Regions from separate parts of the Janthinobacterium sp. PAMC25594 genome, predicted to be linked through region 4. Evidence: predicted binding sites of a transcription regulator. Region 4 holds the regulator's gene; each other region holds the start of a gene.
The links. The regulator sigma-54, encoded in region 4, starts transcription at its own class of promoters, with help from an activator protein. The targets are predictions, from matches to a motif close to TGGCANGNAANCTGCTTT.

Region 1 (5,653 bases), 210 kb from region 4:
GTGCCCGAGTAAAACAGTTCATTCAGGGTGGGTGCTTCGAAGCCGCGCGCGGCGCTGGCGTACACGTTGACGTTCGGCGTCAGTTTATACAGCAGGCCCAGCACCGGCGTCGTGTGGCTGTATTCCAGGCTGCCGCTGTCGTTGCCATTACTGAGGTAGTGGTCGTCGACCGCCACTTTCATCTTGCTGTAGCGCAAACCGGCGCTGAGCAGCCATGGGCCGCTTTGCCATTCCGCCTGGAGATACGGATCGAGGCTGGAGACCACATCCTGCTCGTCGCGGCGCAGCTTGCCCTTTACGCCGAAGCTATTGCCGATGAAGTTTTCATAGCCGGTGCGGTCATCGCTGGAGCGGCCGTAATCGATGCCGATGGTGGTGCTCAACTTGCCGCCAGCCAGCTGGTTGACGTGCAGCCAGTTGGTGTCGATGCCGTAGAACTGACGCTGGAAGTCGACCACGCCGCCCGAATGGCTGGCCGGCGCCTGGAAACCCTTGGTAAAGGCCTGGTACTGGATCACGTCGCGGTTGCCGCCATACACCATCACATGCAGGCGGTCATCGCCGAATGATTGCTCGTAGGTGGCGCCGATTTGCTGGTGGTCGATGCTTTTGCGCGTGTTGTAGCGTTCGGCCAGGGTGCGTTTCGGGTTTTGCGTGTCGCTCGCATCGATTTCGCCAGCGCGCGGATCGCGGGAAAACGTGGCCCAGGTGGTGCCCAGCGGATCTTGCGTGTTGCCTTGGTGCAGGCTGTTGGCGACGATGGTCAGCTTGCTGTCCGCATTGGGCTTGACGGTGATCTTGCCGAACGCCTGTTCGCGCGTGGCGGCGCTGTGGTCGCGGAAGCCATCCGTGCGGAAGCGCGAACCGTCGAGCACGTAGCCGATGCCGCCTGCCTGGCCCTGCGCCGTCAGGTCCACCTTGCTGGTGCCGTAGCTGCCGCCCGTCACATTCAATTCGACGGATGGGGGATTTTGCCCATCCCTGGAAAACAGCTGGATCACGCCGCCCGAATGGTTGCCATAGATGGCCGAGAACGGTCCGCGCAGCACTTCGATACGCTCGGCCGTATCGAGGTTGAAGGTGGCGGCCTGGCCCTGGCCATCGGGCATGCTGGCAGGAATGCCATCGCTGATCAGTTTGACGCCGCGCACGCCGAAGGCCGAGCGGGCGCCGAAGCCGCGCGACGAGATCTGCAAGTCTTGTGCGTAGTTCTGGCGGTTTTGCACGACCAGGCCCGGCACGGCGGCCAGCGCTTCCGACGCGTTGACGCGGATCTGCCCATCCTGGATGCGGGCGCTGTCGACGACATCGATCGAGGCCGGCACTTCCTGGCTGGGGTGGGCGATGCGGCTGCCGCTGACGACCACCGTATCCATGAGTTGCCCGGCGGCCAAGTCAGCTGCCTCGGCGGCGAAAACGTGGGGGGCGAGGGTGGCGCTGCCGGCGACAAACAGGCTGGCGATAGTGTTCAGGCGGAAACGATGCTGCATGCGGATTCTCCAATGTGAATAAAAGCCTGCTTGGTCGCGTGCGCGGCGCAGGTCTGCATAGTTGTATCAAGCAATATGCCTGCCATGTCTCCATTGGTGGGCGGAAATTATACGCGTGTCCGTGGCACGGCGTTTGCATGCAGCAATGATCAGAGGCGCCGCTACCGCGCGCTTTTCCTGTGTTTTGCCATTAAAAAGGTGATTATGCCCAACTTATTCTCGCGCTTGCGCCAGGTGTGCTGGCTGCTGCCGGCGCTCGCCAGCACCGCCCTCCAGGCCGCTCCTTTTGCCTATGTCCCCAATGAAAAATCGGGCACCTTGAGCGTGATCGACACGGCGACCGACCAGGTGGTGCGCCAGATCGTGGCAGGCAAGCGTCCGCGCGGCATCGCCGCCGACCCGACAGGACGGCAATTGTTTGTCACGGACGCCGCCAGCAGCGCCTTGTTGCTGATCGATAACGCGACCGGCACGCCCATGCGCACGGTGGCGCTGGGCAAGTCGCCCGAAGGCGTCAGCGCCTCACCGGACGGTCGCTACGTGGCCGTGGCCGTCGAGGAAAACAATAGCGTGACCTTGCTCGATGGCCAGACGGGCGTCTTGCTCGCCGATATTAAGGTGCAAGGACGCAACCCGGAACACGCCGTGTTCAGCCCGGATGGGCGCTGGCTGCTGGTCAGTGCGGAAGAGGCCGAGCAAGTCGATGTCATTGATGTGGCGCAACGCCGCCAGGTGGCGTCCATCGCCGTGGGACTGCGTCCGCGCGGCATCGGTTTCAGTCCGGACTCGGGCCGCGCCTATGTGGCGTGCGAACTGGTCAACGCCGTCTACGTGATCGACATGGCCGCGCGCAAGGCCGTCGCCACTGTTCCTGCAGGCAAGAATGCCAACGGCATCGCCGTCCATCCCGGAGGCAAGCAGGTGTATGTGTCGAATGGCGCGGATGGCACGGTGATGGTGATCGACACGGCCAGCAACGAGGTCACAGCCACCATTGCCGTCGGCAAACGCCCGTGGAATATGGCCATCACGCCCGATGGCAGCAAGCTGTACGTGGCCAATGGCCGCTCGAACAGCATTTCCGTCATCGATACGGCCAGCGCGCGCAAGGTGGCCGATATTACCGTGGGCGAATTGCCATGGGGCGTGGTGATCCGTTAGGCAAGCTGGAACAAGTGTTCCAGTCTGGTACACCTGTTCCATTGTGCAGCGGCGATGGCGCGCTACGGCAGCAATTGAACCCGCCGATATCGCCACCAGGCCCTTGCAACAGAGGTAAAACCCGCTAAGTTGGGTAGGGGGACAGCGAGCTGGCACGGCATTTGCGGAAGACTCCGTGTACTCACCCCATCTGTACCAGGACGTTTGATTTTAATTAAAGCAATTCCATTCTAATTAACCCGATAGAGGACGACATGAATCTCGCAGACATCAGCAAACTGGGCGTAGCCAATCCCTTCAAACAACGCTATGACAATTACATCGGCGGTCAGTTCGTTGCCCCAGTAAAAGGTGAATACTTTCCTAACATCACGCCGATCACGGGCTTGCCGTTTTGCGAAATCGCCCGTTCCACGGCGGAAGATGTCGAGCTGGCGCTGGATGCCGCGCATGCCGCCAAGGATGCCTGGGGCAAGACTTCACCTGCCGAGCGCGCCAATATCCTGAACCGCATCGCCGACCGCATCGAACAGAACCTGAGCCTGATCGCCACGGCGGAAACCATCGATAACGGCAAGCCGATCCGTGAAACGATGAATGCCGACATTCCGCTGGCCATCGACCATTTCCGTTACTTCGCCGGCTGCATCCGCGCGCAGGAAGGTTCCGTCGCGCAAATCGACGCGGAAACCTATGCCTATCACTATCACGAGCCGCTGGGCGTCGTGGGCCAGATCATCCCGTGGAATTTCCCGATTCTGATGGCCGTGTGGAAACTGGCACCAGCCCTGGCCGCCGGCAATTGCGTGGTCTTGAAGCCGGCCGAGCAAACCCCCGCCTCCATCATGGTGTTGATCGAGCTGATCGGCGACTTGCTGCCGCCGGGCGTGTTGAACATCATCAACGGTTTCGGCCTGGAAGCGGGCAAGCCGCTGGCGTCGAGCAAGCGCATCGCCAAGATCGCCTTTACGGGTGAAACGGGCACGGGCCGCCTGATCATGGGCTATGCCGCGCAAAACCTGATCCCCGTCACCCTGGAGCTGGGCGGCAAGTCGCCGAACATCTTCTTTGAAGACGTGATGGATGCCGATGATGATTATTTCGATAAGTGCCTGGAAGGCTTTACCATGTTTGCGCTGAATCAAGGCGAGGTGTGCACTTGCCCATCGCGCGTGCTGATCCAGGAATCGATCTACGAGAAATTCATCGAACGGGCCTTGAAGCGCGTGGCCGCCATCAAGCAGGGCAACCCGCTCGACTCGTCCACCATGATCGGCGCCCAGGCGTCGCAGGAGCAACTGGAAAAAATCCTGTCCTACCTCGACATCGGCCGCCAGGAAGGCGCCGAAGTGCTGGCTGGCGGCGAGCGCCATACGCAGGCAGGCGACCTGGAGGGCGGCTACTACGTGCGTCCGACGGTGTTCAAGGGCAATAACAAGATGCGCATCTTCCAGGAAGAGATCTTCGGGCCCGTCGTCTCCGTGACCACCTTCAAGGATGAGGCCGAAGCGCTGGCGATTGCCAACGATACCTTGTACGGCCTGGGTGCCGGCTTGTGGACGCGTGACGGCTCGCGCGCCTTCCGCATGGGGCGCGCCATCCAGGCGGGCCGCGTGTGGACCAATTGCTATCACCTGTATCCGGCCCACGCCGCGTTTGGTGGCTACAAGCAATCGGGTATCGGCCGTGAAAACCACAAGATGATGCTCGACCACTACCAGCAAACGAAGAACTTGCTGGTGAGCTATAGCCCGAAAGCGCTGGGCTTCTTCTAAACCGGCTACAGGCGCCACGCCTGTAGTCCAGGCGCGGCGCAGAAAGGGATGCCATGAGTGCAGCAATTGCCCGGGTGGTCGCCACCGATGCGGCGCTGGAAATGATGGACAAGTTGCGTCAGCGTCACGGCCCGTTGATGTTTTTCCAGTCGGGCGGCTGCTGCGACGGCAGTGCGCCCATGTGCTATGCGCTGGGCGAGTTCGATGTCAGCGACACCGATGTTTATCTCGGCAACTTGAATGGCACACCGTTTTACATGGGACTCGAGCAATTCGAGTACTGGGAGCATACCCAGTTGATTATCGATGTGGTCGATGGCAATGGCGGCATGTTTTCACTCGACAACGGCACGGGCAAGCGCTTCCTGACGCGCTCGCGCCTGTTCACCGATGAAGAGTGTGTGCTGTTGCATGCCCAGCCGCATGAGCACCGCAAGACTTGATACACACATACTAATAAAACAGAGGGAGATGATTGTGCAGAAAAAAATCATGGGAATCGTCGTCGGTTTGAGTGTCGCCTCGTTGGTCCAGGCGGCCGACGTGGGCAATGTCACCAATGCCATGCTCGACAACACGGCGAAGAATCCGGCCAGCGTGCTGTCGTTTGGCATGGGCACGCAGGGGCAGCGCTATTCGCCGTTGACGCAGATCAATGACAAGACTGTGGCCAAGCTGGTGCCGGCCTGGTCGTTCTCGTTTGGCGGCGAAAAACAGCGGGGCCAGGAATCGCAGCCGTTGATTCATAACGGCAAGATGTTCGTCACGGCATCGTATTCGCGCATCTTTGCCGTCGACTTGAAAACGGGCGCCAAACTGTGGAAGTATGAGCATCGCTTGCCGGACGGTATCATGCCATGCTGCGACGTGGTCAACCGCGGCGCCGCCCTGTATGGCAACCTGGTGATTTTCGGCACGCTGGACGCCTATCTGGTGGCGCTGGACCAGAACACGGGCAAGATCGTCTGGAAGGAAAAGGTCGACGATTATGCGGCCGGTTACTCGATGACGGCGGCGCCGCTGATCGCCGAAGGCTTGCTGCTGACGGGCGTGTCGGGCGGGGAATTCGGCATCGTCGGCCGGGTCGAGGCGCGCAACCCGATGACGGGTGAGCTGGTATGGAGCCGTCCGACGGTAGAGGGCCATATGGGCCACCGCTACGACAAGGATGGCAAGGCCATCGACAATGGCATCTCGGGAACGGTGAACAAGACCTGGCCGGGCGAC
Region 2 (5,653 bases), 2.8 Mb from region 4:
CTGCTGCTGGCGTTTGCCGTGCTGTTTTACCAGTCCGAACGCGAGCAGCGCTGGCAGCACCTGCATCGCAGCCTGGCCGTCAGCGCGGACCAGCTGGCCGTGGCCATCGAACTGCCATTGTGGAACCTGGATGAAAAGCAGATGCAGGCCATCATGCGCAGCATGCTGGGCAAGCGCGACCTGGTGGCCAGCTCCCTCACGCCGGGCATCGGCAAGGAGGCGCTGGTACTGCGCCGGACTGCGGACGGCGCCATCGACAGCCTCTCCGCGCTATCGGCCGAACCGGGCTGGCTGGTGCAGCGGCGCCCCGTGACGATGGGCGGACAAGTCATCGGCAGCGTTGCCGTGTATGCGACGCCGGCCCTGCTGGACGCGCAGCTGCGGCAGCGCGCGCTGGGCATCGGCGCCATGATCGTGGCGCTCGACGTGATCCTGGTGGCCAGCATCTGGCTGCTCATGTGGTGTCTGATGCTCAAGCCGTTGAAGGCCATCGGCCAGTACGCGGCCGGCGTCAAGGCGGGGCAGGGCGAAGCGTTCGGCACGCCGCCGAAAGCGTGGTTCCTGGGCGAGCTGCGCACCCTGTACCGCTCCATCCGCGACATGGTGGCGCTGCTCGACAGCCGTTACCGCGCCCTGCAGCGCAGCGAGGAGCGCGTGCAGATGGCCACCGGCGCGGCCAGCATCGGCATCTGGGACTGGAACGTCAGCAGCGACGCCTTGCAGTGGGATGAACAGATGTACGCGCAGTTCAAGGTCGATGCGGCCAGCACCATGTCGCCGGCGGCGATCTGGCGCGCGGCGCTGATGCCGGACGACGTGCCGGCCACCAAGGAGGCCCTGCGCGCCGCGCTGGGCGCCGGCCAGGCGTTCACGCACGAGTACCGCATCCTGTGGCCCGATGGCGCCATCCGCTACATCAAGGCCGATGCCGTGATCTTCCGCGACGGGCGGGGCCAGCCCATGCGCCTGGTAGGCTCGAACTACGATATCACGGCGCACCGCGAGGCTGAAATGGAACTGCTGCGCCACCGTCACCACCTGGAAGAATTGGTGGCCGAGCGCACGAGCGCCCTGTCGGTGGCCGTCAGCCAGGCGCAGGCGGCGAACCGCGCCAAGAGCACCTTCCTGGCCAACATGAGCCATGAACTGCGCACGCCCTTGAATTCCGTGATCGGCTTTTCGCGCCTGATGGCCGCCTCGCCCAACATGCAGGACGATGAAAAGCGCAACCTGGCCATCATCCACCGCTCCGGCAATCATTTGCTCACCCTGATCAATGAAATCCTCGAACTGTCGAAGGGCGAGGCGGGGCGCTTGCAGGCGCAGGCGACCGTGGTGGCGCTGGCACCGCTGTTGCAGGAAGTGATGGACATGCTGGGCATGCGCGCCGAGCAGCAGGGACTGGCCCTGCGCCTCGATTGCGCGGACCTGCCGGCGGCGGTGCTGCTCGACGCGACGCGACTGCGCCAGGTGCTGCTGAACCTGATGTCGAATGCCGTCAAGTTCGCCGGCGGCGGCGAAGTCACCTTGCGCGTGCGCGGCGAGCGGCGCGATGACGCCACATGGCGCCTGTCGTTCGCCGTCAGCGACACGGGCATCGGCATCGCGCTGGAAGATCAGCAGCGCATCTTCGAACCCTTCGTGCAGGCCGACAGCGCGGGACCGAAGGACGGCACCGGCCTGGGCCTGGCCATCTCGCGCGAATTCGTGCGGCTGATGAAAGGCGAGCTGACGCTGGAGTCCTTGCCGGGGCAGGGCGCCACCTTCCGTTTCAGCATACCCGCGCAGGCGGCGCAGGCGCCAGTGCCGGCCCCCGTGCCAGCGGCCATGTCGGCGCAGGCGGCAGTGCCGCCGGCGCTGCAGGCGCAAGACTTGCTGCTGCTGGCCGGGGCAGAGCGCGCCGCCTTGCTGGTGGCGCTGCGCGAATTGAACCTGGCCAGGGTGGCGCAACTGCTGGCGGCCTTGCCGGCGGCGGCTGCACCGTTGCTGGTGCCGCTGCAGGCGATGCTCGAGCAGCACCAGTACCGCCAGCTGTGCGACTTGCTGGAGAATGAGGGCGCGCTGGCGCATATATGAAAGTGTGGGCTGACAACATCGAATTCGATGAAAAGGCGGACTAAGTGCCGTGGATGGATGGTGCCAAATTGCAATAAAGATTATGATGATAGTACGTAGTTCATCGCAAAGAAATGTCTTGTCCAGCGTGGCAACCGACCGCCGCGCCTCATCCAAAGCTGAGAGAACTGCTACATGCACCGCGATTTTTCGGAAGTGAATTCGAAGGGCGAAGTACTGATCGTTGAAGATACGCCGGCTTCACTGAAGCTGTTGAGCGACTTGCTGGGCGGCGCCGGCTATGCGGTGCGCCAGGCGCCGAACGGTGAACTTGCTCTGTGGACGGCCCAGGCGCGCCCACCGGAGCTGATCCTGCTCGACGTGCGCATGCCGGGTCTCGACGGCTTTGAAGTGTGCCGCCGCCTGAAGGAGATACCGTCCCTGCGCCAGGTGCCGGTGATTTTCCTGTCGGCCCAGTACGATACGGACGACAAGGTGCGCGGCTTTGCGCTGGGCGCCGTCGATTTCATCGCCAAACCCTTCCAGGCCGAGGAAATCCTCGCCCGCACCGATGCGCATGTGCGCCTGGCGCGGGCGCAGCTGCAGCTGGCGCAGGAGCGCGCCAACCTGGAACGGCGCGTGGCCGAACGCACGGCCGAACTGGAACAGGTGGCCAGCACCCTGGCGCGCGAAGTGCAGATCCGCCGCGCCAACGAGGAATTGCTGCGCCTGTCCGGCCAGGTCTTCGAAGCCACCCAGGACGCCATCCTGATCACGGATCCGGCCGGCGTCATCGTCACGGCCAATCCCGCCTTTACACGCATCACCGGCTACGCGGCGCAGGAAGTGGTGGGCACGGACATCATGCGCCTGCACGCCGAATACACGGGCGAAGCGGTGCTGCTGGCCCTGCGCCAGGGCTTGCGCAGCAGCGGCTGCTGGTCGGGCGAAGTACAGACGCGGCGCAAGAGCGGCGACACCTATCCCTGTTTGCTCAGCGTCTCCACCGTGCATGGCCCGGACGGCGGCGTCGTCAACTACGTGGGCGTCTTCCTCGATATCAGCGAGCGCAAGGCCGAGCAGCACCTGATCGACTTCCTCTCCTACCACGACGCGCTGACGGGCTTGCCGAACCGGGTGCTGCTGCGCGAGCGCTTCGAACAGGCGCGCGCGAATGCCCTGCGCGACAGCCAGCAGGTGGTGCTGATGTGCCTGGACCTGGACCGCTTCAAGAACATCAACGATTCGCACGGCCAGGCCGTGGGCGACAAGGCGCTGCAAGTGGTGGCGCGTTTCCTGTCCGGCTGCGTGCGCGAGGGTGACACGGTGGTGCGCCAGGGCGGCGACGAATTCCAGATCCTGCTGCAGGACGATGCCCTGCTGGGGCGCACGCTGGCGCTGGCGCAAACCATCCTGGCCGGCTTGCGCGAAGAGCTCAGCGTCGATGGCGAGCGCCTGGCGCTGACCACCAGCATCGGCATCGCCATGTGCCCGGCCGACGGCGACAGCCTGGACGACGTGCTGCGCCACGCCGACACGGCCCTGGTGCGCGCCAAGGAAATGGGGCGCGACCATTACGCCTTCTTCACAGAGCGCATGGGCAGCGATATCCGCGCCCGCCTGGCCATGCAGCAGCAGCTGCGCGGCGCCATCGGCCGCGATGAATTCACCGTGCATTACCAGCCGCAGATGTGTTTGCGCACGGGCGCCTTGCTGGGCGCGGAAGCCTTGCTGCGCTGGGATAACCCGGTGCTGGGCAAGGTGCCGCCCGGCCTGTTCATCGCGCTGGCCGAGGAATACGGCTTGATCACGGCCATCGGCGAATGGGTGCTGGAAAGCGTCTGCGCGCAGATCCGCGCCTGGCACGACGCGGGCCTGGGCAGCATCAAGGTGGCCGTCAACCTGTCTGGTAAACAGTTCGCGCAGGACCGCACGGTGCCGTTCGTCGAGGCGGTATTGCGCAAATACGGCATCGCGCCCGCCTGCCTCGGCATCGAGATCACGGAAAGCACGGTGATGGGCGACCCGGACAAGGCCGTGGCGGCGCTGACGCGCCTGAAGGATATCGGCGTGGGCATTTCGCTCGACGACTTCGGCACCGGCTATTCCAGCCTGGGCTACCTGAAGCGCTTTCCCATCGACGTGCTGAAGATCGACAAATCCTTCGTCGACGACGTCACCACCAGCAGCAGCGACGCGGCCATCGCCCGTTCCGTCATCTCGCTGGCACACAACCTGGACATGCGCGTCATCGCCGAAGGCGTGGAAACGCGCGAGCAGGTGGACTTCCTGACGGAGCACGGCTGCGACGAAATGCAGGGTTATTATTTCAGCCGGCCCCTGGCTGCCGCACCATTCACTGTCTTGCTGCGCGAACGGCGCACCCTGGCCGTGGCCTGAGCATACACGCCGCGGTGCGGCCGATGCACCATGCCGGTGCGTCCGCGGCAGCGTGGTGCGCGATTCTCACCTTTCCTTCCCCTGACGCTGGCACATATCCTGCTTAGGTAATCGCTTATTTACGCGATTGCCCCGCATGCCAGACAGTACCCACCCAGTCATGCCTTCACAGCCCAGCGCGCACGGCGCCTGGCAGGCGCATTTGCGCCTGGGCTTTGCACTGCACGACGGCGTCAGCCGCCTCGTCGAACGCACGCATCGCGGCCCTTTGCGCGTGCAAAAGCCCCTGTACCCGGAAGGCGATGCCGTCTGCCACGCCATCATCATCCATCCGCCCGGCGGCGTGGTGGGCGGCGACCAGCTGGCCGTCGACGCCACGGTGGGCGCAGGCGCGCACGCCTTGCTGACCTCGCCGGGCGCGGCCAAGTGGTACCGCGCGAATGGTCACGTCTCGGGTCAGCACATCGTGCTGCGCGCTGGTAGCGGCGCCGCCATCGAGTGGCTGCCGCAGGAAAGCATTTTCTTCGACCAGGCTTGCGTACGCCTGCGCCACGAGGTGGAACTGGCGCCGGACGCCGGCTACATCGGCTGCGACATCGTCTGCCTGGGCCGCAGCGCCTCGGGCGAAATTTTTAACACTGGCAGCATCAGCCAGCAAGTGCGGATCCGCCGCGGCGGCAAGCTGCTGTGGTGGGAGCAGGGCGTGCTGGCTGCCGGCGGCGCGCTGATGGCCAGCCCGCTGGGGCTGGGGGGCCACACGGTATGCGCCACCCTGATCGCCGTCGGCACACCGGTTTCTCCATCAGTACTGGCAGCCGTGCGCGGGATCGCCGTGCCTGCCGGCGCCGCGTTTGGCGCCACGCACATGAAAGCGCTGGTGGTGGTGCGCCTGCTGTGCGGCGACAGCGAGGCGGCGCGCCGCATCATGCTGGCCGCCTGGCTGCTGCTGCGCCCCGCCATGCTGGGACGCGACGCCGTCGTGCCCCGCATCTGGAACACTTGAACAGGAAAGACGCACAAGGAAAACCATGGACCTGACTCCCCGCGAAAAAGACAAGCTGCTCATTTTTACGGCCGCGCTGCTGGCCGAACGGCGCCTGGCGCGCGGTTTGAAATTGAATTATCCGGAAGCGGTGGCCCTGATCAGCGCCGCCATCATGGAAGGCGCGCGCGATGGCAAGTCGGTGGCGCAGCTGAT
Region 3 (5,653 bases), 200 kb from region 4:
GCGATGGTGCTCGAGCTGTGCAAGGCGGTGGAGCCGGCCTTCATTGCGCAGACGGCCGTGTATTGCCGCGAACGGGGCTACATGAAAGACATGCCGGCCTTGCTGGTAGCCGTGCTGGCGGCGCAGTGCGCTGTAGAATTCGCGCCGGCTTTTCAACGCGTCATCAACAATGGCAAGATGTTGCGCAACTTCGTGCAGATCATGCGTTCGGGTGTCATTGGCCGCAAGTCGCTGGGATCGCGTCCGAAAAAGCTCGTGCAGGCATGGTTGAACGGCGCTTCGGAGCAGGCCTTGCTGGCCGCCGCCGTCGGTAACGCGCCATCGCTGGCCGACGTGGTCAAGATGGTGCACCCGAAACCGACGGATGCCTGGCGCGCGGCGTTTTTTGCCTGGTTGATCGGCAAGGCATACATAGCCTCAGATTTGCCGCCGATATTGACCGCGTTCGAGGCGTACAAGCTGGATCCAGCGCAAACGATACCGGACGTGCCGTTCCAGATGCTGACGGCGCTGCCCTTGAGCGCGCAGGACTGGGCGCAGATCGCCCGCCAGGGCAGCTGGCAAATGGTGCGCATGAATCTGAACACCTTTGGCCGCCACGGCGTGTATGCGATAGCCGGCATGCCCGAGCTGATTGCTGCCAAGCTGCGCGATCCCGAGGCGATTGGCCGGGCACGGGTATTTCCGTACCAGCTGATGTCAGCGTACATGGCGGCCGGCGAGAACGTGCCGGCCATCGTGCGCGATGCGCTGGAGCAGGCGCTGGAAATATCGCTGCTGAACGTGCCGCGGATCGCGGGCAGGGTGGTGGTGTGTCCCGACGTTTCCGGCTCGATGTCTTCGCCCGTCAGCGGTTTTCGCGGCAGTGCTACGTCGAGCGTGCGTTGCATCGATGTGGCGGCGCTGGTGGCGGCGGCCATGCTGCGCAGGAATCCGGACGCGATGGTGCTGCCGTTCGAGCACAGCGTGGTGCAGTGCGGACTCGGCGCGGATGACAGCGTGATGACCAATGCGGCCAGGCTGGCGGCCATCGGCGGTGGCGGTACCAATTGCAGTGCGCCGCTGCTGCGCATGAACAGCAAGAAGGAACTGGCCGACCTGGTGATTTATGTGTCCGATAACGAATCGTGGATCGACGCCAAACGCAGTGGCGCCACGGCGACGATGGGACAGTGGAATGTCTTCAAGCGGCGCAATCCGCAAGCGAAACTGGTGTGCATCGATATTGCGCCGCACGCCACCACGCAGGCGATGGAGCGCGAGGATATCCTGAACATCGGCGGCTTTTCCGACGACGTGTTCACGATCATCGCCGCCTTTGCCGCCGGACAGCTGGACCCCGCCCATTGGGTGGGAGAAATTGCCGCCATCGATATCGCGGCACCAGCTTGTTGAAGTAAAGCGCATGAATGCGGACAAGACTACATAACAGACGTCTTGTCCAACCTTGTCATGACGCCGCAGTGCCCCGAATGCCGACAGGATTACATCGATCAGCCGCGTCAAACCGGCCTGGCAGGCGCAGTGAGCCTGGCAGAAAATCCTGTCCCACCTTGTCGGGTTGTCGTACTGATTAAAATACAAGATGAGAGAAGCGATGAAGAAAGAAGAATACGAAGTCCTGCATACCGAAGGCAGCCGTCCCGTCAAAATGTGGACCCGTGGCGTGCCCGTCGAAGAAGCGGCAAAAAAACAATTGCGCAACACGGCGACCCTGCCGTTCATTTACAAGCATATCGCCGTCATGCCCGACGTCCACCTGGGTAAAGGGTCGACCATCGGCAGCGTGATTCCCACCCTGGGTGCAGTGATTCCGGCGGCGGTGGGCGTGGATATCGGTTGCGGCATGATGGCGGCGAAAACCACGCTGACGGCCAGCGACTTGCCCGATAAGCTGGGACCGCTGCGCAGCGCCATCGAGCGCGCCATTCCGCACGGGATGTCACCGAAGACGCGTGGCCACCGTGGCCGTGACGAAGGTTCCTGGCAGACGCCGCCTTCGGTGGTCGATGCCGCGTGGCTGCAATTGAAAGATGAATTCGACGCCATCTGCCTGAAAACGCCGAAGCTGAAGAACACGAACAATTATCGTCACCTGGGGACTTTGGGCAGCGGTAACCACTTCGTCGAAGTGTGCCTCGACGAGCAGGGTTCCGTGTGGTTCATGCTGCATTCCGGCTCACGCGGCGTGGGCAATGCCATCGGCACGCATTTCATCGAACTGGCCAAGCAGGATATGCGTATCCACTTCATCAACCTACCCGACCAGGACCTGGCTTACCTGGCCGAAGGCACGCAGCATTACGACGATTATGTGGAGGCGGTGGGCTGGGCGCAGCGGTTTGCCCACAACAACCGCGAAGTGATGATGCAGAACCTGATCGCGGCCGTGCGCACGGTCATCCATAAACCGTTCCAGACGCATGTGGAAGCCGTCAACTGCCACCATAACTATGTGCAGAGGGAGCACCACTTTGGCAAGGATGTGTTGGTCACGCGCAAGGGCGCCGTCTCGGCCCGCGCCGGCGAGCTGGGGATCATTCCCGGTTCCATGGGCGCCAAGAGTTTTATCGTACGCGGCAAGGGCAATGCGGAGAGTTTCCATAGCTGCAGCCACGGTGCGGGACGCACGATGAGCCGCACGGAAGCGAAGCGGCGCTTCAACCTGGACGACCAGATCCGCGCCACGCAAGGCGTGGAATGCCGCAAGGATGAAAACGTGATCGATGAGATTCCGATGGCTTACAAGGATATCGATGCGGTGATGCTGGCGCAGCGCGAACTGGTCGATGTCGTGCATATCCTGAAGCAGGTCGTTTGCGTCAAAGGTTAACAGAGAGAAAGAAGAAATGATAGAAATTGATGGAGCGCAAGGCGAAGGCGGCGGACAGATTTTGCGCTCGGCGCTGAGTTTGTCGATGATCACGGCGCAGCCATTCCGCTTGACGAATATCCGCGCGGGGCGGGAAAAGCCCGGTTTGCTGCGCCAGCATCTGCTGGCCGTGCAGGCGGCGGCCGCCATTTGCGGGGCGCGCACGACGCCGGTGGCGCTGCGTGCAACCAGCCTGGAATTCGTGCCCGGCCCCGTACGTAGCGGTGATTACCGCTTCGCCATCGGCAGCGCCGGCAGCTGCACCCTGGTACTGCAAACCCTGTTGCCGGCTTTGCTGCATGCGGACGGGCCGTCCACCGTGCGCATCAGCGGCGGCACGCACAATGCCATGGCGCCGCCCGTGCATTTCCTGCAGCGCGCGTATGGCCGCATCCTGGAACAGATGGGCGCAGAGGTAGAGATTACGCAGCAGCGCTATGGCTTTCATCCCGCAGGTGGTGGCGAGGTGCTGGCCACCGTGCAACCGTGTCAGCGCTTGCTACCCATTTCACTGCTGCAGCGCGGTGAGCGGAAGGCCGGGTATGCGGAAAGCGTGGTGGCGGGCGTGCACGTGAGCGTGGCGCAGCGCGAGCTCGAGCGTGTTGCCAGCGGCATGGGCTGGAGCGGCAAGCAGCTGCGCCTCGTCGGCTTGCCGGCGGAGCAGGGACCGGGCAATGTCCTGTTGCTGACGCTGGAGCATGAACACGTCACGGAAGTGTTTACTTCCTTCGGCGAAAAGTCCTTGCTGGCCGAATCCGTGGCCAAGCGCCTGTTGAACGAGGTGCGCGCCTATCTCAAGACGGACGCGGCCGTGGGCGAGCACCTGGCCGACCAGCTCCTGCTGCCGATGGCGCTGGCCGGCGGCGGTAGCTTCAGTTGCAACAAGGTGTCGCAGCATGCGCTGACGAATGCCGATGTGATTTCCCGATTCTTGCCCGTGCAAATTACTTTCGAGCAGAAGGAGCGAGGCAGCATCTGCACGGTGGCCGCCGCCTGACCCTCGTGGTGACACAGATACCTGTTGCAGCTGTTCCAAATTGATACATGGGCGGCCGGATGTGGGGCATGTACGCATGGCATGGCATTTGCTCTTCTTGGATATTGACTAAAAAAACCAAGGAGACCAGCATGACCTATTCCATCCGTACCCTGCTCGGCGTGGCAGCCGCCGGCGCCGTTGCCCTCACTTCCCTGCTGACCTTGCCGCATGCCTATGCGCACGGCAATGTCACGCCGCAAGGCGTCGACACCACGGGCTTGCCCAAGGTGGGCGACAAGTGGCTCGAACAAAATCCATATCGGGGCAACAAGCTGGCCTTGACGGTCGGCACGTCGGCCTACAACCAGAATTGCGCGCGTTGCCACGGCATCGAAGCCATCTCGGGCGGCATCGCGCCGGATTTGCGCCAGCTCGACCGTGATTGCTTCGGCATCAAAAATGAGACAAAGAAACAGGCTTGCTACAAGGAAACTGACAATTATTTCCTGGCGACCATCCGCCACGGTAAAGTACGCAATGGCGCCGTGTACATGCCGCCGTTCGAGGGCGTCTTCAACCAGGAAGCCATGTGGGCCATCAAGACCTACCTGGAAACCCGCCGCGAGCCTAACTGAGCCGATTGACCACCAAGGAGTCCCATGCGTTCATTCCAACTCCCGGGCGCGCGCGCGATGCTTTCGCTCGCTTGCCTGGCGCTGTGCGCAGCCGCGCCGGCGCGCGCCGACTGGCAGAAAGTGCAGCAGTCGGGCAGCCTGAAAGTGGCGGTGTATAACGAGTTCGCGCCGTTTTCCGACAAGGGCACGGGCATCGATATCGACATTGCCGAAGCGCTGGCCAAAAAACTGGGTTTAAAGCTGAGCTTGCTACCCTTTCCCGCTGGCGAAAACCTGAACGACGATTTGCGCAATATGGTGTGGAAAGGCCATTACCTCGGTTATGGTCCCGCCGATGTGATGTTGCACGTGCCAGTCGACAAGAAGTTGATGGCTGACAACGACAAGGTCGAGATCTTTGCCCCGTATTACGTGGAAACCGTGCGCCTGGCGCGCAGCGCGCAAGCCGTGCCGCAGTTCGATGGCGTCGCTTCGCTGGCAGGCAAGCGTATCGGCGTGGAAAAGGTCTCGATCGCCGCGATGCTGATGCTCGGTGAAGACAATGGCAAGTACCGCGACGACGTGCGCATCTTCGACACGGCGGCCGAAGCCTTGCAGCAATTGCAGGCCGGCCAGCTCGACGCCGTGCTGGCGAACCGTTCGGAAATCGAATCGGTGCTGAAAAGCGATCCCGCTTTCCCCTTGAGCGAAGTGGCGTTCGCCCGCTTGCCGCGTGCCGGCTGGGCCGTGGGCCTGGCCGTCAGCCGCCAGCAGCTCGACGTGGGCAAGTTGCTGCAGGCAGCCATGAATGAGATGGTGGCCAGCGGCGAATTGAAAGCCATTTTTGAAAAGTATGGCGTGAAGGAAGCGCGGCCGTAACAGGCCATGCTGGATGGCGAAGCCCGCGCATCGGAAGATACGCGGGCTTTTTCTTTAGAAACTGTATTGGGCGCTCATGCCCAGCAGCCAGTTACGGCCCGGCGCCGCTTCATAGTAGCGCTTGTTGCTGTCGCCGACGATGACGGAGCCCACGTAGGTCTTGTCGAAAAGATTGTTCAGGCGGGCAAACTCCTTGAAGCGCCAATTCCCTACGTTTTGTTTGGCGTTGAAGCGCGCATTGAACACCGTGTAGCCGGGCGCCGGCTTTTCGATGTTGCTGTCCTCCGCATACACCTGATTGCTGGCCAC
Region 4 (5,653 bases):
CCTGCGCCGCGTGGGCTTTGCCGTCAGCGTGCCGGGCGGGCGTCCGGAAGCGCTGGACCTGGCGCACTATGTGACGCAGGCCGGCGGCGGCCGTGGCGCCGTGCGCGAGATCTGCGAATTCCTGCTGCGCGCCCAGGATAACTATGCGCGCGTCATGGCGCCGTTCCTGGAGTGAGGCGCATCGCCTCGCCGCCAGTGCGATTTGAAAGAGTGAAACCCTATGCGTAAGCCAGGAGGCGCCCATCGCTGGCGCATGATTTTTACCGTGCTGGGGGCCATCGTCTTTGCGCTGGCCAGCTTCTGGCTGCTGGAAGTGATGAACAAGAATGCCCAGAACATCACGGCCAGCAAGCATCTCGATGAGCCAGATTATTTCATCACCAATTTCAGCCTGGTGCGCATGGACTTGACGGGTAAACCCAGTTATATCGTCTCGGGCACCAAGCTCACGCATTACCCGCTCGACGATTCATCCGATATCGACCAGCCTTTCGTGCGCAAGCTGACGCCAGGCATGCCGCCGATGAACATGAATGCGGAACTGGCGCATATCGACCAGGACAATACCCGGCTGCAACTGTACCGCAAAGTCGTGATCGACCGCGTGGCCAGTCCGAAGGCGCATAACCTGACAGTCAGGACGGAAGCGCTGACGGTATTCCCGGATGAGGAAAGAATGGAAACGGACGTGCCTGTCGATATCCTGACGGGCGCCTCGCGCATCAATGGCATCGGCATGAAGGCCAATAACGCCACCGGCGTGGTGGAAGTGCAGAATGCGCTGCGCATGGTCCTCCCGCCGAAACCGCGCCCGGCCGCGGCGGCAAAATGACAGAATGAAACAAGGAAACCATACTATGAAGAATATCTTGCTGTTGACCGTATTTTCTCTGGCCGTGATGGGCGTGGCGCATGCCGAAAAGGCCGATTCCGAGAAGGAAGCCGTCATCACGGCACGTAGCGGCCACGTCGATGACGTCAAGCAGGTGCGTACCCTGACGGGCGATGTCGTGCTGGTCAAGGGTACCTTGACCATGAAGGCGGGCCGGGCCCTGATCACGGAAGACCCGCAAGGCTACCAGTTCATCACGTTCTGGGCCGATCCCGGCAAGCTGGCCACCTTCCGCCAGAAGCGCGATGGCGCGGGCGACCTGTGGGTCGAAGGCGAGGCGGAGCGCGTGGAATACGACAACAAGACGGAAGTGGTGAAACTGTTTTCCAAGGCCAAGCTGACGCGCCTGGAAGGCACGAAAGTGACCGACGTGGCCAACGGCGCCTTCATCTCGTATGACAGCCGCAAGGAAGTATTCAAAATGGAAAATTCCGACAGCGGCACCAGCACGCCGGATGGCGGCAGCGTGCGCATGGTGATCCAGCCGAAGCCCAAGACGCCGGCCACGCCCGCGCCAGGAAAGAACTAATGGACAATACACGTTGCGGCAGCACCCTGATCGTTCGCGGGCTGCAAAAAACCTATGGCAAGCGGCAAGTCGTGCATGATGTCTCGCTGCAAGTCGAATGCGGCGAAGTGGTGGGCTTGCTGGGCCCGAACGGCGCCGGCAAGACCACCTCGTTCTACATGATCGTCGGCCTGGTGCCGTCGGACGGCGGCAGCATCGATATCAGCGGCGTGGACATTTCCCGCCTGCCCATCCACCGCCGCGCGCAGATGGGCCTGTCGTATCTGCCGCAGGAAGCGTCCGTCTTCCGCAAGCTGACGGTGGAAGACAATATCCGCGCCGTGCTGGAAATCCAGACCGTCGAAGGCCGTCCCCTGAAGAAGGCCGAGATCGAAGAGCGCCTGGATAAATTGCTGGCCGACTTGCAAATTGAAAAGTTGCGCGAGAACCAGGCGCTGTCCCTGTCGGGCGGCGAGCGCCGCCGCGTGGAAATCGCCCGCGCGCTGGCCACCGACCCGCGTTTCGTGCTGCTCGACGAGCCGTTCGCCGGCGTCGATCCCATCGCCGTGATCGAGATCCAGCGCATCGTGCGCTTCTTGAAGGAGCGCAATATCGGCGTGCTGATCACCGATCATAATGTGCGCGAGACGCTGGGTATTTGCGACCGTGCCTACATCATCAACCAGGGCTCGGTGCTGGCGTCGGGACGCCCCGACGACATCATCGCGAACGAGTCGGTACGCCGGGTCTATCTGGGCGAACACTTCCGCATGTGAGCCAATGAAACAATCATTGCAGCTGCGCACCTCGCAGCACCTGGCACTGACGCCGCAGTTGCAGCAATCGATACGCCTGCTGCAATTGTCTACCCTGGAATTGCACCAGGAACTCGAGCAACTGCTGACGGACAATCCCTTGCTCGAGCGCCTCGACGATCCGCTCGACCGTTCGCTGCGCCTGCTGTCCGACGGGGCCCTGAGTTCCACGGCCGCGCCGGCCGAAGCGCCGCCCCAGCCGCCAGGCCAGGAGGCGCCCGCAGCGCCAGCCGAAGCGGAAACCTTTGACGGCGAGGCGGGTGACAGCCCGGCCGCCGCGGACGGCGGCGACAGCGACTGGAGCGAGGCGAGCCGGGGCAAGGCGCCCGACGACGAAGATTCGCGTCCGCAACTGGAGGCCCATCACTGCACCCTGCGCGAACACCTGATGGAGCAGATGCGCGTGACGGTGCTCGAATTGCGTGACCGCGCGCTGGTCGAGCTGATCATCGACGCGCTCGACGACAATGGCTACCTGGAAGAGTCACTCGACGACATCCTGGCGCGCCTGCCGGAAGAGCTGGAAATCGACGCCGACGAGATGCGCACGGCCTTGTCCCTGCTGCAAAGTTTCGATCCGCCGGGCGTGGGCGCGCGCAATGCATCCGAATGCCTGGCGTTGCAAATCAAGCGCTTGCCGCACGTCGCCATGGTGACGCGGCGCATGGCCCTCGTCATCGTGGAAAAGCACCTGGCCTGGTTTGCCCAGCGCGATTTCAACAAGCTGAAAAAAGCCCTCGATTGCGACGAGGAAGACTTGCGTGAAGCGCAGACGGTGATTCGCCAGTGTAATCCGCATCCGGGCGCCGTGTTTGCCTCGGACGTGTCCGATTACGTGGTGCCCGACGTCGTCGTCAAGCGCGCGCGCAATGGCTGGCAAGTCACCCTGAACAATGACGTCATGCCGCGCCTGCGCGTCAACGCCATGTACGCCAACCTGCTCAAGCAGGGCAAGGGCGAGGGCGCCATGGGTGCACAGTTGCAGGAAGCCAAGTGGCTGATCAAGAATATGCGCCAGCGCTTCGACACGATCCTGCGCGTGGCGCAGGCGATAGTAGAAAGACAAAAGAACTTTTTCTCGCATGGGGCCGTTGCCATGCGCCCCCTTGTGCTCCGTGAAATAGCTGATACACTGGGTTTACACGAGAGTACTATCTCGCGGGTAACAACTCAAAAGTACATGCTGACCCCGCACGGCATGTTCGAGTTGAAATATTTCTTTGGTAGCCACGTCGCCACCGAAGCGGGGGGCGAAGCGTCATCGACGGCGATACGGGCATTGATCGTGCAACTGACAGGAGCAGAAGACCCTAAAAATCCTTTATCCGACAGTAAGATTGCGGACATGCTGGGGGAACAAGGCATGGTGATTGCGCGACGTACTGTTGCCAAATACCGGGAAGCGTTGAAAATTCCGCCAGTGAGCCTGCGTAAGTGTTTGTAAGTTTTTTTCGGTTCCTCTGCGGGCCGGATAGGATGGACCGCACGAACCCGATCATCTTTAGGAGTGTGTATGAATCTCACCATCAGCGGACATCATCTCGAAGTGACACCAGCCATCCGTGAATACGTACAAACGAAGCTGGAGCGCGTGAAACGTCATTTCGATCAAGTTATCGATATCGCCGTGATTCTGACCGTGGATAACCTCAAAGAGAAAGAAAAACGTCAAAAGGCCGAAGTCAACCTGCGTCTGAGTGGCAAAACCGTCTATGTGGAAAGCCTGGCGCATGACCTGTATGCCGCAATCGATACCCTGATCGACAAGCTGGACAGGCAAGTGATGAAGTACAAAACCAAAGTGCAAGGGCACGGTAAAGAGGCGATCAAGCATCTGCCAGACAACTCGGAAGAAGAATTCGCCGCCGCCTAACTGGCCCGCGACTTTCAACCGGTTGTGATCAACTAAGGGCGCACATTGCGCCCTTTTTTGCGCCTGGACCTGTTGAACGCAATCTTCCCCGCACAGGCGCTAAGTAACCCCCAATAAATTATTGTGATTTCTGACTTCCATAACCGGCCCTCTGCGGCGTTGCCCGCTGCTAGCAGTGCTCGCACTGCGTCGCAGCGGGCGCCTTGCATAGCATCCGGTTCTGTTCGTCATAAATTCACAATAATTTCCTGAGGATTACTTAGAATGTTTGCACTTTCACTTCTTTCCTGCCTGCCATGAGCAACTTCGTCCAGACCTCCATTCGCCACCGCACCGGACACATCGTGCTCGACCGTCCGAAAGCCTTCAATTCCCTGTCGCTGGAGATGGTGCGCGCCCTGAGTGCCGTCTTGCTGGCCTGGCGCGACGATCCGCAGGTGGACGCCGTCGTGATCCGTTCCAGCAGCGAGAAAGCGCTGTGCGCCGGTGGCGATATCCGTTTCTTTTACGATGCGGGCCTGGCTACGCCGCAAGGCGGCAGCGCGTTGCTGGAAGACTTCTTTACGGAAGAATACGCGTTAAATCATGTGATTCACTTCTATCCGAAACCGTATATCGCCGTGATGGATGGCGTGGTGATGGGCGGCGGCATGGGCGTGGCGCAAGCGGGGCCAGGCAACCGCCTGCGCATCGTCACGGGCCGCACTCGCATGGCCATGCCGGAAGTCAATATCGGCCTGTTCCCGGACGTGGGCGGCAGCTATTTCCTGTCCCGCCTGGCGGGCCAGCTGGGTCTGTACCTGGGCTTGACAGGCCTGACGATCAACGCGGCCGATGCCCTGTACACGGGCCTGGCCGATGTGTACCTGCCCGAGGCGCACATGGGAGCGCTGCTGGCCCTGTTCGAATCGACGCCGGGAGAGGCCTTGCCGGTGGCCATCAAGGCCTTGGCGGCACCGTTCCACGCCGAGGCGGGTATTTCTCCTCTGGCCGCGGCGCGCGCGGCGCTGGACCGCCACTTCAGCGCCCCTTCGGTGGCCGCCATCATGGTGTCGCTGGCGCAGGACGACAGCGCGTTCGCGGCGAAGGCCCTGGCGGCCATGCGCCTGCGTTCGCCCTTGATGATGTCGGTGACCCTGGAATTACTGCGGCGCGGTGCCCACCTGGGCGTGGCCGATTGCCTGCGCCTGGAGCGCAGCGTGGTGCGCCACAATTTCGCGCATGGCGAAGTGCTCGAAGGCGTGCGCGCGCTGGTGGTCGACAAGGACAATGCGCCGCGCTGGAACCCCGCCAGCCTGGACGAGGTCGATGCAGCCATGGTGGCGCGTTTCTTTGCGCCCGTCTGGCCGGCGTCAGCGCATCCGCTGCGCCACCTGGATTAACTAAGAGCGCTCGCGATGGCGCAGCACGACTCTTTCGTTGGGGCCGAAGTATTGCGCCAGCCGTTCCGCCATGTACACGGAGCGGTGCTGGCCGCCCGTGCAACCGAGCGCCACCGTCAGATAGCTGCGGTTGTCGGATTTGAATGACGGCAACCACTTCTCGATGAAGGCGCGGATGTCGGC

Region 1: KY494_RS14575 (beta-propeller fold lactonase family protein) is a predicted target of sigma-54. The motif match lies at 1,613-1,630, and genes of this name have one in related genera.
Region 2: KY494_RS28255 (urease accessory protein UreD) is a predicted target of sigma-54. The motif match lies at 4,544-4,561, and genes of this name have one in related genera.
Region 3: pedF (cytochrome c-550 PedF) is a predicted target of sigma-54. The motif match lies at 3,947-3,964, and genes of this name have one in related genera.

The regions. Positions count from the first base shown of each region.
Region 1 is NZ_CP080377.1:3,238,096-3,243,748, reverse strand. It holds gene KY494_RS14580 (TonB-dependent receptor) at 1-1,490, opposite strand, end outside; gene KY494_RS14575 (beta-propeller fold lactonase family protein) at 1,695-2,651, shown strand; gene adh (aldehyde dehydrogenase) at 2,906-4,426, shown strand; gene KY494_RS14565 (DUF779 domain-containing protein) at 4,480-4,869, shown strand; gene KY494_RS14560 (PQQ-dependent methanol/ethanol family dehydrogenase) at 4,919-5,653, shown strand, end outside.
Region 2 is NZ_CP080377.1:6,293,360-6,299,012, forward strand. It holds gene KY494_RS28245 (HAMP domain-containing sensor histidine kinase) at 1-2,076, shown strand, start outside; gene KY494_RS28250 (GGDEF domain-containing response regulator) at 2,251-4,455, shown strand; gene KY494_RS28255 (urease accessory protein UreD) at 4,616-5,458, shown strand; gene KY494_RS28260 (urease subunit gamma) at 5,484-5,653, shown strand, end outside.
Region 3 is NZ_CP080377.1:3,244,143-3,249,795, reverse strand. It holds gene KY494_RS14605 (RNA-binding protein) at 1-1,395, shown strand, start outside; gene KY494_RS14600 (RtcB family protein) at 1,598-2,833, shown strand; gene rtcA (RNA 3'-terminal phosphate cyclase) at 2,850-3,869, shown strand; gene pedF (cytochrome c-550 PedF) at 4,001-4,486, shown strand; gene KY494_RS14585 (ABC transporter substrate-binding protein) at 4,511-5,344, shown strand; gene KY494_RS14580 (TonB-dependent receptor) at 5,399-5,653, opposite strand, start outside.
Region 4 is NZ_CP080377.1:3,444,050-3,449,702, reverse strand. It holds gene KY494_RS15495 (HAD family hydrolase) at 1-175, shown strand, start outside; gene lptC (LPS export ABC transporter periplasmic protein LptC) at 221-832, shown strand; gene lptA (lipopolysaccharide transport periplasmic protein LptA) at 858-1,421, shown strand; gene lptB (LPS export ABC transporter ATP-binding protein) at 1,421-2,176, shown strand; gene KY494_RS15475 (RNA polymerase factor sigma-54) at 2,181-3,659, shown strand; gene hpf (ribosome hibernation-promoting factor, HPF/YfiA family) at 3,729-4,088, shown strand; gene KY494_RS15465 (3-hydroxyisobutyryl-CoA hydrolase) at 4,385-5,470, shown strand; gene rapZ (RNase adapter RapZ) at 5,471-5,653, opposite strand, start outside.